3 regions of the Paenibacillus sp. J31P316 genome follow, and region 2 is predicted to be linked to each of the others. Evidence: riboswitches for the same ligand, from Rfam matches in the RefSeq annotation. Region 2 holds a riboswitch; each other region holds the start of a gene.
What was found. Region 2 has a riboswitch for ZMP and ZTP ahead of AC0YNU_RS18170 (IMP cyclohydrolase). Riboswitches for the same ligand answer to the same signal wherever they lie in the genome.
Positions count from the first base shown of each region.

Region 1: it holds a riboswitch for ZMP and ZTP, as region 2 does, so the genes downstream of both, AC0YNU_RS17640 (bifunctional 5,10-methylenetetrahydrofolate dehydrogenase/5,10-methenyltetrahydrofolate cyclohydrolase) here and AC0YNU_RS18170 (IMP cyclohydrolase) in region 2, are expected to answer to the same signal.
Region 3: it holds a riboswitch for ZMP and ZTP, as region 2 does, so the genes downstream of both, rpiB (ribose 5-phosphate isomerase B) here and AC0YNU_RS18170 (IMP cyclohydrolase) in region 2, are expected to answer to the same signal.

Region 1 covers NZ_JBWDNI010000005.1:4,971-9,520, reverse strand. The annotation lists gene coaD (pantetheine-phosphate adenylyltransferase) at 1-286, shown strand, start outside; gene AC0YNU_RS17655 (hypothetical protein) at 336-971, shown strand; gene AC0YNU_RS17650 (HAD family hydrolase) at 1,076-1,804, opposite strand; gene AC0YNU_RS17645 (RidA family protein) at 1,872-2,330, opposite strand; ZMP/ZTP riboswitch at 2,480-2,559, shown strand; gene AC0YNU_RS17640 (bifunctional 5,10-methylenetetrahydrofolate dehydrogenase/5,10-methenyltetrahydrofolate cyclohydrolase) at 2,621-3,475, shown strand; gene AC0YNU_RS17635 (outer membrane protein assembly factor BamB family protein) at 3,900-4,550, shown strand, end outside.
Region 2 covers NZ_JBWDNI010000005.1:132,384-136,933, forward strand. The annotation lists gene AC0YNU_RS18150 (LLM class flavin-dependent oxidoreductase) at 1-1, opposite strand, end outside; gene AC0YNU_RS18155 (MFS transporter) at 55-1,278, opposite strand; gene AC0YNU_RS18160 (OsmC family protein) at 1,334-1,879, opposite strand; gene AC0YNU_RS18165 (GNAT family N-acetyltransferase) at 2,220-2,657, shown strand; ZMP/ZTP riboswitch at 2,780-2,856, shown strand; gene AC0YNU_RS18170 (IMP cyclohydrolase) at 2,908-3,615, shown strand; gene AC0YNU_RS18175 (hypothetical protein) at 4,082-4,411, opposite strand; gene AC0YNU_RS18180 (PrsW family glutamic-type intramembrane protease) at 4,414-4,550, opposite strand, start outside.
Region 3 covers NZ_JBWDNI010000013.1:76,114-80,663, reverse strand. The annotation lists gene AC0YNU_RS25350 (manganese efflux pump MntP) at 1-427, shown strand, start outside; gene AC0YNU_RS25345 (low molecular weight protein arginine phosphatase) at 468-1,049, shown strand; ZMP/ZTP riboswitch at 1,123-1,205, shown strand; gene rpiB (ribose 5-phosphate isomerase B) at 1,325-1,792, shown strand; gene AC0YNU_RS25335 (TIGR01440 family protein) at 1,800-2,414, shown strand; gene AC0YNU_RS25330 (serine hydroxymethyltransferase) at 2,528-3,775, shown strand; gene AC0YNU_RS25325 (sugar phosphate isomerase/epimerase family protein) at 3,990-4,550, shown strand, end outside.

The DNA.
Region 1 (4,550 bases), 130 kb from region 2:
CGTCGTGCCGTTCGAGGGCATCGTCGCGGACTATGTTAATGCCAACGGCATAAAGGCCGTTATTCGCGGCATTCGCAATTCGACGGACCTGGAGTACGAGCTGCAGCTGGAGCAGTACATGCGCAGCACGACGAAGGCGGACACCGTCTATCTGTCGCCGTACCTCAAGGACATTCAGACGAGCAGCTCGCTCGTGCGAATGTTTCTCCAGTCGAATAAGACCGAGCTGGCGCAGGCGTATATGAACCGCGACGCGTATGCGAGAATGGTCACGTTTACGGTGTAGGTGGCTGCACCGCGGCCTGGATGAAGCCGTGGAAAGGGGAATCCTGTACGTGTTCGGTCTATTTAAACGCAAGATCAGAGCGGCAAGCGATACGCCATCGTACGACCCTATTCCGATCGATAAGCAGCTGGAGCATCTTCGAGCCGCAGGAATAAGGCTCAAACCGGATGCGGAGATTGAACAGTTGAGAAGCATCATGGACGTGGAGCTCGGAGATCGTGGAGGAAACCCGTATATTCACCTGTTATTGACCATGGGGCGGGAGCAAAGCGGCGAAGACGGTTACGAAGGCGTATTCATGACCGACGACGTTTGGTGCTTCGATCGGGAATGCATCGAGGATCATGGGGATTATGTGCTGAAACTGGAGCGAATTGCGACGATGCTTGCTCCGGATATGATTGTCACGGATTCGCAGGATTACGTGGATATCGAGGCTGGCGAGTGCTGGATTTCCTTTCGTGCCGACGATAAAGTCTATCGTCATGCGCTTGCTTTAAACGACGATTGGCTGAGTCTCGAATTGTTCGCGATCTTCTCTGAATTGCTTGCCGCGAGCGGCAGCCCCAAACGGTTCTTCTTCTCGGATACGGGCAATGAACTGTTGGTCGTGCTTATCGACAAGGATAATTTCCGTCCGCTGAACGAGCTGATCAACATTTTCTTGCCGACCATGCAAGATTAACAAGAGGTCTTGCGATACTATAACTCCATATTCACAAGCAACGGCAGCCTATTATCGTGGAAGCTCACGAGATAGACTGCCGCTTTTTATGCCTATGGAAGGCGTTAAATCTCTTCCGCCCCGGAGGACAATAATAGGGCTCGTAATTCCGACAAGTGATGAATGACTGCCAGCGGACAATGCCCATGAGGCAGGGGCTTGTTCTTCTTATTGAACCACACGGATTGCATGCCGTTATCCATCGGGCCGGCAACATCGTTCGTCCAGGAGTCCCCCACGACAAGGACTTGCTCGGGCCGCAGGGAGGTGGCGCGCAGGATGTGCTGATAAATTTCGCGGGTCGGCTTCTCATGTCCAACGGCACCGGAAATAAATACAAGCTCTGAAGCTAACGCATCGCTCAATTGAATGGCCTCGAGCTTATGCAGCTGCCAATCCTTGCTCCCGTTGGTGATGATCCCGACTTGATAATGTCCGTGAAGCTCGCCGATCAGCTTGTTGACGTCGTGATCGGGCTTCATATGACGCTTGCTGGTGGATTGATAGAGCTGCTCAAAATCGAATGCGATGGCGGGGTCCGCTTCCTTCCCGGCCTGCTCCATCGCATGCAGAAATCGTTTCACCCGAAAATCTTCGACCGTGATTTGCAGATTATCCAATTGTTCGACCAAACGCTCGGTGACTCGTTCGAAGATCGCGAACATCTCGTTCGTGTCGAGCTCGCTCGTGAAATAATGCTGCGTAAACGTTTCCTTGACGGAAATCTCCCAATAGTCATCGAAATGAACGAGCGTATCGTCCAGGTCGAATAAAATCAGTCGGATTGGCCGCATCCTCGGTCCCCCTCAGCAACTCTTAACATGCTTGCAGGATTACAATATACGTAGGCTCGGTCGCTTTTTATTCCTCGACTTCAAAAATAGAATCCACGATAATCGGCAGATTATCTCTCAAGGAGACCGCTCCCAGGACGGAACGGGCATGCTGGCCGCGGTCGCCGAATACATCCAGCATGAGATCGGAGCATCCGTTCAGCACCTTGTGGTGTTCTTCGAAATCCGGATCCGCATTGACGAAGCCTTGGAGCTTCACGACCCGTTTCACTTTATCCAGCGAGCCCAATGCCGATCTCAGGACGGCCAATATCTCAATCCCCGTCTCTCTAGCGAATTGATAGCCTTCCGCGGTCGTAAAATCCTTTCCCAGCTTCCCTTTCGGTTTGCCGGCAGGGCCTTTCCCGGAAACAAACAACAGTCCGTTTACGTTCACGCAGTTCGCGTATTTTGCCGCTGGCTCGCTGGCAACGGGCAATAGAATTCCTAATGATGCCAGTCTATCATCTACCGACTGCTCAGGCATGTGCGCTCCTCCGTCGTGGGTGAATTTTCCACATTGTACTGCTTGTTCGGATTTAATTCAATACAATCCTATTTCTCCTTCACAATGGATTATTCCAGGACGGGGGTTGCTTTGCCGGCATCGCGGGTGTATCCTACAACTATCGATTCACAAGCGAGTGTGACTGGCGTAACGCGGCGAACCGCGGGGGAGCACATCGTTCATACGGCCGTACGCCTGGGCAGAGGTAAGGGAGCATATCCCTTGCCTCTTTCTGTTTAAATAGCCTCAATTGGAAAGGGTGAAGACTCGTGTCACAAGCGGAAACGATTATTCTTGACGGCAATGCGGTCGCGGAAAGCATCAAGGCGCAATTGTCTGCTCGCATTGCGAAGCTGGCTGCAAAGGGGATTACGCCTTGTCTGGCTACGATTCTGGTCGGCGATGACCCGTCCTCCGCAACGTACGTGCGGATGAAAGGGAATGCCTGCAGGCGGCTCGGAATTGCTTCGATTCGCGTTGACTTGCCAGCCAGGACGACGACCGAGGAGCTGATCGCCGCGATCCGCGAATTGAACGCGGACAAGGCCGTGCACGGCATCCTGCTGCAGCATCCCGTGCCGCATGGCATCGATGAGCGCGCGGCTTTCGAGGCGATCGCCATCGAGAAAGACGTCGACGGGGTGACGACGCTCGGCTTCGCGCAGAACGCGTTCGGCTTCGCGGATTATCCGTCCTGCACGCCGGCGGCGGTCATGGCGATACTGGACTATTACAAGCTGCTCGTGCAGGGCCGTCATGCCGTCGTCATCGGCAGGAGCCCGATTCTCGGCAAGCCCGTGTCCGCCATGCTGTTGAACGCGGACGCGACGGTCACGACCTGCCATTCGCGGACGACCGACTTGCCCGCCGTCGTCAAGCAGGCGGATATCGTCGTCGCTGCCGTCGGCAAGCCGAATTTCGTGCAAGGCGATTGGATCAAGCCGGGCGCCGTCGTGCTCGATGCCGGCTACAATCCCGGCAATATCGGGGATGTGGATTATGAAGCGTGCTCGGCGAATGCCTCCGCCATCACGCCGGTACCGGCAGGCGTAGGGCCGGTGACGATCGCGACGCTGCTGAAGCATACGGTGGATGCGGCGGAGAAGTTCGGGGCGCAACAGTAGCAAGACGTAAGAGACCAGTAGCAACTGCCACAGCAACAGCCAGAGCAACAGCCACAACACCAGCAATAGCCAGAGCAACAGCCACAACACCAGCAATAGCAAGAGCAACAGCCAGAGCAACAGCAACAGCAACAGCAACAGCAACAGCAACAGCAACAGCAACAGCAACAGCAACAGCAACAGCAACAGCAACAGCAACAGCAACAGGTTAGTGCAGTACTTCCGCCAAGAGCAAGTGCGGCCTGAAGCCGCCTCTGCGATAAAAGCCCGCTTACCCCTTCGTTCCACGGGGCAAGCGGGCTTTTTCGTGCTGCCTTGGTAGGTGTGTCTTCCGTCACGTTTCGAATGCTTGCTGTAACTTTGTGGAAGCTGCAACCGTCTAGTACCAGGACATACCCAAGCGATTCGAAGGAGGCATTTTACCATGCGCAAACTCAAACGCACGTTGTTCGGCGTGCTTGCTGCGGGACTCGTCATCACTTCCCTGGGAGACGCGGGCACGGCTTCCGCGCAATACGGCAGTGCGCCAAGCTATAGCCTGAACACGAGCTACGGCTTCGAGAATCCCGTTCCGGCAGCCGTGCCGCTATGGAGCGCGGAGCTCGACCGGCCATCCAGCACGGACAGGACCCTCATTCCGCCGGTTGTCGGGGCGAAGAATCTGTACTACGTCAAGAATGGCGCGTTGACGGCACGCGGCATCGTATCGGGCAAGACGCTTTGGACGTTCGGCTCCAAGCTGCAGCCGGGCTCGGCCGTCATTGCCGGGAACTTCGTCTATGTCGGCGCCGCGGACGGAAGCGTCTATCGAGTGAATGCGTCGACGGGCGCGGGCAAGCGGCTGTACCAAACGAAGGACAAGACGCTCGCCTCGCTCCAAACCGATGGCTCCGCGATCTATGCATTCTCGAATACCGGTTTGGCGGCCATTGATCTCGCGACGGGCAAACTGAAGTGGGCGGCAGGAAGCGGCGGCGGGGGTCATGGTGAAACGATTATGCTGGATAACCTGCTGCTTGTCGGAGCTTGGGAATCCGGCGCGATCACGGTGAATATCTTCTACGCGATCGACAAG
Region 2 (4,550 bases):
TGGTTGGTTGGCCTCCTATCCATAAACTAATTATTCGTATGTGTTTGATCGGATTTAAGGCGACGAAGAGTGAAGCTCCGCGGTTTGAACCGCCTCCCGGTCGCTTCTCTTGCCTAACCGAATGGCCCGGACTCCCCAAGCGGCTCCCAATAGCGCAAGACCCGTTAGGAGAAAAACATACGGAATGCCGATCCACCCGCCAAGAAAGCCGCCGATCAGCGGTCCCAATACGATGCCGAATTGACTGGCCGATTGGCTAAGACTGACGGCCCTGCCCCGAAAATCGGCGCCCGCGTATTGGATGATCAGCGCGTTCAATGCCGGATATACGGCGGCGAAGAACAAGCCGTAGCCGAAGCGCAAGATACCGAAGCCAAACAGGTTTTGAACGACCACCTGCAGCAAATTCCCGATTCCGCCGCCGATGAGGCCGATGAACAGCGTCTTGCCGTAGCCGACCCGTTCTCCGATCCGTCCCCAGCGCGGTCCCATAATGACCGTCGCCACGCCGACCGCCGAAAATACGATGCCTGAGCTGAGCGTAGCGTTATCGGCGCTGCCGCCGATTTGAACGACATAGATCGTTAACAATGGATCGAGGATCATGACCGACGTCGACACGAGCAGAATCAGTCCGTAAGCACGCAGCAGGCTGGAATTGGCCGCCGCCCTTTTCATGTCTTGCCATACGCTCGGACGCTTCGCCGTGCGGCGCTCGTGAACTTCTTTCACCCCCAGGACGATCATGGCGGAGAAGAGCGTAATGACGCCCGACGCGATGAAGCAGCCTCGCAGCCCGACCCAGTGGCTCAATACCCCGCCGGCCAGCGGTCCGATAATCCCTCCCGCCGCGGTCGAGGTGGAAATCACGCCTAGCGCGTAACCGACATGCTTCTCCGGCGTATTCGTGCCGACCAGCGCCATGGACGTGGGACCGAAGCCGGCCATGAGCCCCTGAAAGACCCGCACGAGAATGAACGTATACGGATCATGGACGAAATAGTTGGCCAAATGCGCGATCCCGAGCCCGATGCCGGAACGGACCAGCATCAGTTTGCTGCCGTACTTGTCGCCGAGCGATCCCCAGAAGGGCGCGCATATGCCGCTGATCAGAAAACTGATCGCGATCGACACGCCGGACCAGGCTTCCAGCCCGCTTTGAACGCCCAGCTCCTGCTGCAGGAACAGCGGGAAGAACGGGACGGACAGCGTGTAGGCCACGAAGTTTAGGAACAATCCGAGCCATAGGATATACAAGTTGCGCTTCCAGTCGGGCAACGTTCACATCCCCCGTTCATAAGCAGGATGTCGTCCGTTGCCGTTCGTCGATACATTACGCATTGGATGCCTCGGGGCGATGGATGACCAGCTGTCCTTCAATGTTCTGAGGCTGGCGAAGCAGGTTGAAAATCGGACAGACCCGTTCGATCGCTTCATGCAGCGCCTTCAGCGTTTCCTCGGATTCATCGGATTCGATCACCAGCTTGTAGCGCAGGTTATGGGGATAGACGGGGATTTCCTCGTAGCCGGGACGGCCGGCAAGCGGATGCATCTCGCCTTCCACCTCCACATCGATGGCGTGAAGGGAAACCTGAAGTTCGGCAGCTTGAATCAAGGCGATATGCGTCAAACAGCTGCCGAGCACGCCAAGCTGCAGCTCCGGCGACGAAGGACCGAGATCGTAACCGGCGAAATCCGGCGGGCTGTCGCTGATGACCTGAAATTCCCGGATGCGGATCTCGCGGACGCCGCTGCGTCCCAGCACCCTTGCTTTGGCTCGAAGCTTCGCGCTCGCCTGTTCGGGTTGCGATTCCGCCTTCTCCCTGCGGGCAAACAGCGCGATGCGCTTTTGCCGTAAATACTCGTTTAATGCTCCCATACCTTTCTTCCACCTTTCTCCGAGGAATAAGTGCGGTTCTATCGATTCACAGATCCCCTTATTTATTATTTATAATTCCTATGCGGAAAGTAGGTTATCAATAATATAGATGATACGCAGGGGGATGTATAATAGAAAAAACCAATTGGAATATTCAAGATTCTGATGAAGGAGCTGGAAGCGCACGGCGAAAACGCTGTCAAGAAAGCCGCAGGCGTAGGGAATGAAGACGTTAAGCTTGTGCCTCGTGGGTTGGGTAATAAAGGGAATTTCCGCCTGAGCAAGAATCTATCTACCAGGATTTAAAAAAGCCAATGGACGGTAGAAATGAGGATTTGCGATGGATGTCGTGATAAGAGCCTGCACCATGGAGGACGTTGGAGAGGTCATGATCTTGATGAGCGAATTAGGCTACCCCACAAGCTATGAGGAGATGAACGAACGCTTCAAAACGATTTCGTCCGATCCCAGCTATTGCACCTTGATTGCCGAAACGAATGGCGAAGCCGTCGGCTTGGTTGGTCTGCAAAAAACCTATATGTACGAAAAATCCGGCCAGCATGTACGTATCATTGCCCTGGTGGTACACCATGCATTTAGAGGTCAAGGTATTGGAAGATTGTTGATTGCAGCGGCTGAGAATTGGGCGAAGAACCAAGGTGCCGGCTCCATGTCACTCAATAGCGGCAATCGCGCAGAGCGGGAAGACGCTCACCTCTTCTATCAACGGCTCGGCTTTACGGCCAAGGGCACTGGCTTTATTAAAGCCATCTTGTGAAATCGTTGCATGCTATATGCAACTTCGTACGATCTGCAATAAATTGGGGCTGTACTGGGGAGTTTGCCGCGATTAGGACTTGATAGAACTCCCTACCCCTTGCTACTATTGGAAGTAATTAAAAACTTATATGTGACTGGCGAACATGGAGATCCATGAGGGAGCATATAAGCTGGAGCCGTACGCCTGGGCAGAGGTAAGGGGAATTTCCCCTTGCCTCTTTATGTTTATATGGGGAGGCGCATGAAGGATGGAAACCGTTCAGCACTTGTTCGACAATCCTTATCCCGGAAGAACGCTAATCGTAGGCATGACCCCGTCCGGATCGCATTACGTTCAGGTGTATTGGATTATGGGGAGAAGTCCGAACAGCCGCAACCGTGTCTTCGAACTCGAAGGTACCCGCGTAAGGAACACTGCATTCGATCCAGCTCTGTTGGAAGATCCGTCCCTGATCATTTATAATCCGATCCGGCACTGGGGTGACATGCACATCGTCTCGAACGGCGATCAGACAGAGACGATCTATGAGGGCTTGCAGCATAACCGGTCCTTCGAGCAATCGTTAATGCTTCGCGAGTTTGAACCTGACGCGCCGCACTTTACGCCGCGAATATCGGCCGTGATGGATACGCGCCTTCAACAGTACAACCTGTCGATATTAAAAACGCACAATAACGATCCTTCGGTCTGCGTGCGGAATGTTTACTCCTATGCGGCGTTCAAGAACGGGATCGGTCATTGCATTCACACGTACCGAACAGAGCAGAACGGAGTGCTTAAACCGTTCGAAGGTGAGCCGCTCGAAGTGCCAATATTCGATTCCCTTCGTGAAACGGCAGACTTCTATTGGGAACAGCTCCATCCCGATAATAAAATATCGTTGCTGGTCAAGTTCGTCCGCGTTCGTGATCAAGAGATTGGCTTTGAATTTCGCAACAAGCATCATGCCGATTAAACTCGGCAGGCTTTAATAAACCCGTCAGAGACACATAAAAAACAGCACAAAACAGTCCAACTCGGCGAATTGGACTGTCAGGCTATTGAGGAAGCATCCGCTTGAATTCTTCCTTCAATTGGATTTGGTTACTTGAACTGAAAAACTGCGATATCGCAGCTTTCCAAGCTCTATACGGACCAAATGCACCGAAAAGATGCTGATTGGCAGCTTTTTCTTCATTTTCACGTTAATAAGAGGCGAAAAGCTGCTGTACAGCAGCTTTCAGGCTTCAAACGGACAAAATGCGCTAAAAAGCTGCAGAATCGCACATTTTTTCCATTTTATTCGCTGGCGAGACCCGAAAAGCTGCCCAACAGCAGCTTTTCAAGCTCCACGCAGCCATAAATTGCGCTGAGCGGTCACCGTTTGAACGTACATGGAATTCCTTGCACACTTACAGTTCCACTCGACGAGCTGCCGCTCCTTACCCGATATAGACAACCGCGCCTCCGCGCCGAAACGCAGCCGGCAGCTCTGTCTCCAGCTGCTGCAATCTGTTCAGCATATGCTCCAGCGCGTCGCCGCTCATCTTAGCGGCTGCCCAGTCTTTCAGCAAAGAGATTTCCCCCACAATCGCGGGTACATCCTCGCGCTCCACATCCGTGCCACCTTGGAACAAGGAGGTCCACTGCAGACCCAGCTCCTCTGCTGCCGGCCCCCAGTACTTCGTATAAAACTCCTCGGTCGCTACAGGCAGCATGAACGAGCGTTCGAATTCATCTTCGGGATCGATGATAATGGCGCTGATCGACATCTTTACTTCACTCCAAATCTAATCGAGAATGTGTAATCCGGAAAATCCTGGCGCAGCTTGTTCAGGCTGTTCTCCGCCGCGGCGCGCAGCTCCGGCGAGTCGCCGTCAAGCTGGAACTGGAAGTTGCGGATCCCCTTGA
Region 3 (4,550 bases), on a different contig from region 2:
GAGCGCGCTCATCGCGCTTTTTCATATCTTGATGCCGGTGATGGGCATTTTTACGGGCAATTACGTCGGCGCGCTGCTTGGCAGCGTGGCCGCTCTGGCCGGGGGAGGGCTGCTGCTCTTGCTCGGCGGCCATATGATTTACACCTCGCTCCGCGGAGGGGCGGTGACGTCGATCAATCCCCGCAGCGCATGGGGCATGCTGATCTTCGCCCTCAGCGTCAGCATCGATTCGTTCTCGGTCGGACTATCGCTTGGCATGTTCGCCGTGGATATGCTGGTCGCTGTGCTGTTGTTCGGCTTGGCCGGCGGCTGCATGTCGATCGCGGGGCTGATGCTCGGCCGCAGGGTCAGCTCCAGCCTGGGCGAATATGGGGAAGCGATCGGCGGCGTCATTCTATTTACGTTTGGGCTGTTGATCATATTCTGAAGACAGTAAGCCAACAATCAACCTAGAGGAGGTTTCTCGTATGAAACGGATCTTATTCGTATGTACCGGTAACACCTGCCGTTCGCCGATGGCGGAGGCTATGCTTCGGTCTCTGGCCCAGAAGCGCGGCATGGCGCTGGAGGTCCGCTCCGCCGGCGTATCCACCGTCGACGGATTGCCCGTATCGACGAACGCGCAGTCCGTGCTTCGCCGCCGGGACATTCAACATAACAACGGCTCCACCGCGCTCGAGAGCGGTTCGGTTACCTGGGCCGACCTCATATTGACGATGACGGCCAGCCACAAACGGCATCTGCTCCAGCGCTTCCCGGCGGCCGTCGACAAGACGCATACGCTGCTGGAATTCGTGCATCACGACGAAGAAGGACAGCGGCGCATCGCGGAGCTCGAGAGCCTGTACACGGATTTTCAAATGAAGCAGGCGCTCGGCGGGCAGCTGACGGACGCGGAGCGCCGCAGGCTGCTGGAGCTGGAAGCTGGCATCCCGAGCTTCGACATCGCCGATCCCTTCGGCGGCTCGCTGCAGATCTACGAGGAGAGCGCCGCGGAGATCGAGAAAGCCCTCCACAAGCTGCTCGACCGGCTGCAGCAGCGTAAATAATTGGGTGGGGCATTTCGTCCGGAACGGATTGATTTTGCCGGCATGATCCGGTATGATAAAAGCAATTAAAGACGGTTTCCGATGTAACTGGCGACGAAAGTGGGTCCAACCACGGTGGAGCATCGGATCATACGGCCGGTCGCCTGGGCAAAGAGCAGCGTGCGTAAGCATGCTTGCTCTTTTTTCGTCTTTTCCAGCGAAATCAGGTATACTAGAACCATTGTGAATCGACAATTTCCGCCATCGCGCGGTCTCAATCGGGAGGTATATGCAGGATGAAAATCGCCATCGGAGCAGACCACGGGGGCTATAGCCTAAAGGAAGTCGTAGTCCCTTTCATTCAATCGCTGGGCCATGAAGTGGAGGATGTCGGCTGCGACTGCGAGCAGTCCGTTGATTATCCGGATTATGCGCTGCCGGTATGCGAGCTGGTCGCGCAAGGGAAAGCTGACCGGGGTATTCTCATTTGCGGCACCGGCATCGGCATGTCGATCGCCGCGAACAAAGTAACGGGCATCCGCTGCGCGCTCGTGCACGACATGTTTTCGGCACAGGCTACGCGCGACCATAACGACACCAACGTATTGGCTATGGGCGAGCGCGTCATCGGACCGGGCATGGCGCAGGAAATCATCCGCATCTGGCTGGAGACGCCGTTCTCAGGCGGCGAGCGTCATGTCGGCCGCTTGAGCAAAGTGAAGCAGATCGAATCGAAATACGCGCATCCCGCGCACGCGGAATAAGGAGCGGATGACCGTGAGCCATACGGATACGGAAGCGGCTTGGCAGCCGGCACGGCTGACGAGCGACGTGGAGACGGCCGTTCGCGAGCTGTCGGCAGCGGGAGGCCTTCGACAAGGGCAGCTGCTCGTCGTGGGCGTGTCCACGAGCGAGGTGCTGGGCCAGCGGATCGGCACGTCCGGCACGCTGGAGACGGCGGAAGCGATCTATGCCGGCATCGAGGCGGTGCGGCGCGAGCTTGGGTTTTACCCGGTATTTCAATGCTGCGAGCACTTGAACAGGGCGCTTGTCATCGAACGCGAAGCGGCGGAGCGCTACGGGCTCGAGCTCGTATCGGCTGTTCCGGTACGCAAGGCGGGCGGCTCCATGGCGGCCTACGCGTTCCGAGCGCTGCCTGACGCTTGCCTCGTCGAAACCGTGCAGGCGCATGCCGGCATCGATATCGGCGATACGTTCATCGGCATGCATTTGAAGCGCGTCGCGGTGCCGGTACGGCCATCCGTCCGTTCGATCGGATCCGCTCATTTGACGATGGCCTTTACGAGGCCGAAGCTGATCGGCGGGGAACGTGCGGTTTATGTACGCGAGGCGGAGGCAGACTCTACTAGCAGCAATTGTGACTAAACATTGTCATTACTACGCGTATGCCTCAAGGTCGGGTTGATTGTTTTTCCGAATCATCACGTATTTCCCGGCATCGGGCTGCGCTCATCTAACTTTTAGGAGGATATACAATTATGGAAAACCTACGTAAGCAAGATCCCGAAATTTTGAAAGCCATGGGCCTGGAGCTGCAACGCCAGCGCGACAACATCGAGCTGATCGCATCCGAGAACATCGTCTCCGAGGCGGTTCTTGAAGCCATGGGCTCCGTTCTGACGAATAAGTACGCCGAAGGCTATCCGGGTAAACGCTACTACGGCGGCTGCGAGCATGTCGATATCGCGGAAGATATCGCGCGCAACCGTGCCAAAGAACTGTTCGGCGCAGAGCATGCCAACGTTCAGCCTCACTCCGGCGCGCAAGCGAACATGGCTGTTTACCTGGCAGCCTTGAATCCTGGGGACACCGTACTCGGCATGAACCTCGCGCACGGCGGTCACCTGACGCACGGAAGCCCGGTCAATGCATCCGGCCTGCTGTATAACTTCGTAGCTTACGGCGTTAACGAGAACACGTTCACGATCGATTACGAAGAAGTGCGCAAGCTGGCATTCAAGCACCGCCCTCGCATGATCGTCGCAGGCGCTTCGGCGTACCCGCGCATCATCGATTTCGAGAAACTCGGCCAAATCGCGAACGACGTAGGCGCGCTGCTCTTCGTTGACATGGCGCATATCGCTGGCCTCGTGGCCGCGGGTCTTCACCCAAGCCCGGTGCCGCACGCGCACTTCGTGACGACGACGACGCACAAGACGCTTCGCGGACCTCGCGGCGGTATGATCCTGTGCCGCAAAGCATGGGCGCAAGCGATCGACAAAGCGGTATTCCCAGGCTCCCAAGGCGGCCCGTTGATGCACATTATCGCGGCCAAAGCAGTTGCATTCGGCGAAGCGCTGCAGCCTTCGTTCAAAGAATACGGCAAGAACGTCATCGACAACGCCAAAGCGTTGGCTGAAGGACTGATCGCGCAAGGCATCAACATCGTTTCCGGCGGCACGGACAATCACCTCATGCTGATCGATCTGCGCAACCTGAACATCACGGGCAAAGACGCCGAGCATGTACTGGATTCCGTCCAAATTACGGTCAACAAAAACGCGATTCCGTTTGATCCGACTAGCCCGTTCATCACGAGCGGTATCCGTATCGGCACGCCTGCGGCGACTTCCCGCGGCATGGGCGTAGATGCGATGAACACGATCGCGCAAGTCATCGCGATGACGCTGAAGAACCCGAAAGACGAAGCCGTGCTTGAGAAAGCACGCGGCATGGTCAGCGATCTTGTGTCGCAATACCCGCTTTACCCGGGCATCGCTTATTAAGATAATCTAAATGTGGGCGGCCGCAGCTTAGGCTTCGCGCTGTCCGCCCTTTACGAGAGCCATTGGCCGCTGCACTTTGCAGCAGGTCAATGGCTTTTTGGTTTTTCAATTTACGAAGCGGAGGCAGGGGAAAGCGGTGCTCCGTCGAATCCATAAACGATCGGCCGTCCTGCGGCTGAGCGCGCATACTATGGATCGTGGAGGAGACTCGAACATGAAATTGGGCATCATTGCCGACCCGAAGGCGGAAAGTTTCGATTATGCCGCCGGACTCGGCCTGGAATTTTTGGAGTTTTGCATTAACGTCGGCACGCCGGCGAGCGATTTCACAGCTAAGGTAGCCGAATTGAAAGCAGCAAGCGAGCGCACCGGCGTCGCCGTAGGTTCGATCGGCCGCTGGGGCCCGGACCGGATCGCGAAGGACGGAAGCATCGTCGAGGAAGAGCTGCAAGCTTCCTACGCGCTGATCGACGCTTGTCAGGAGCTTGGCTGCCCGGTCTTCGTCTGCGGAGCCAACTACGTTGAAGAACTGTCGTATTTCGAGAACGTCCGCGCCTCCATTGCCTACTTGGAGAAGCTGTTGGATTACGGCCGCGACCGCGGCGTCCGCATCGCGACGTACAATTGCCACTGGAACAGCTATATTGTCGACGAGACGGCGTGGAAGCTCATTCACGGCCACCTGCCGGAGCTCGGCATCAAATTCGACCCGTCCCATGCCCGTTACAACGGACAGGACTATTTGCGCGAGATGACGGATTGGGGGCACCGTTTC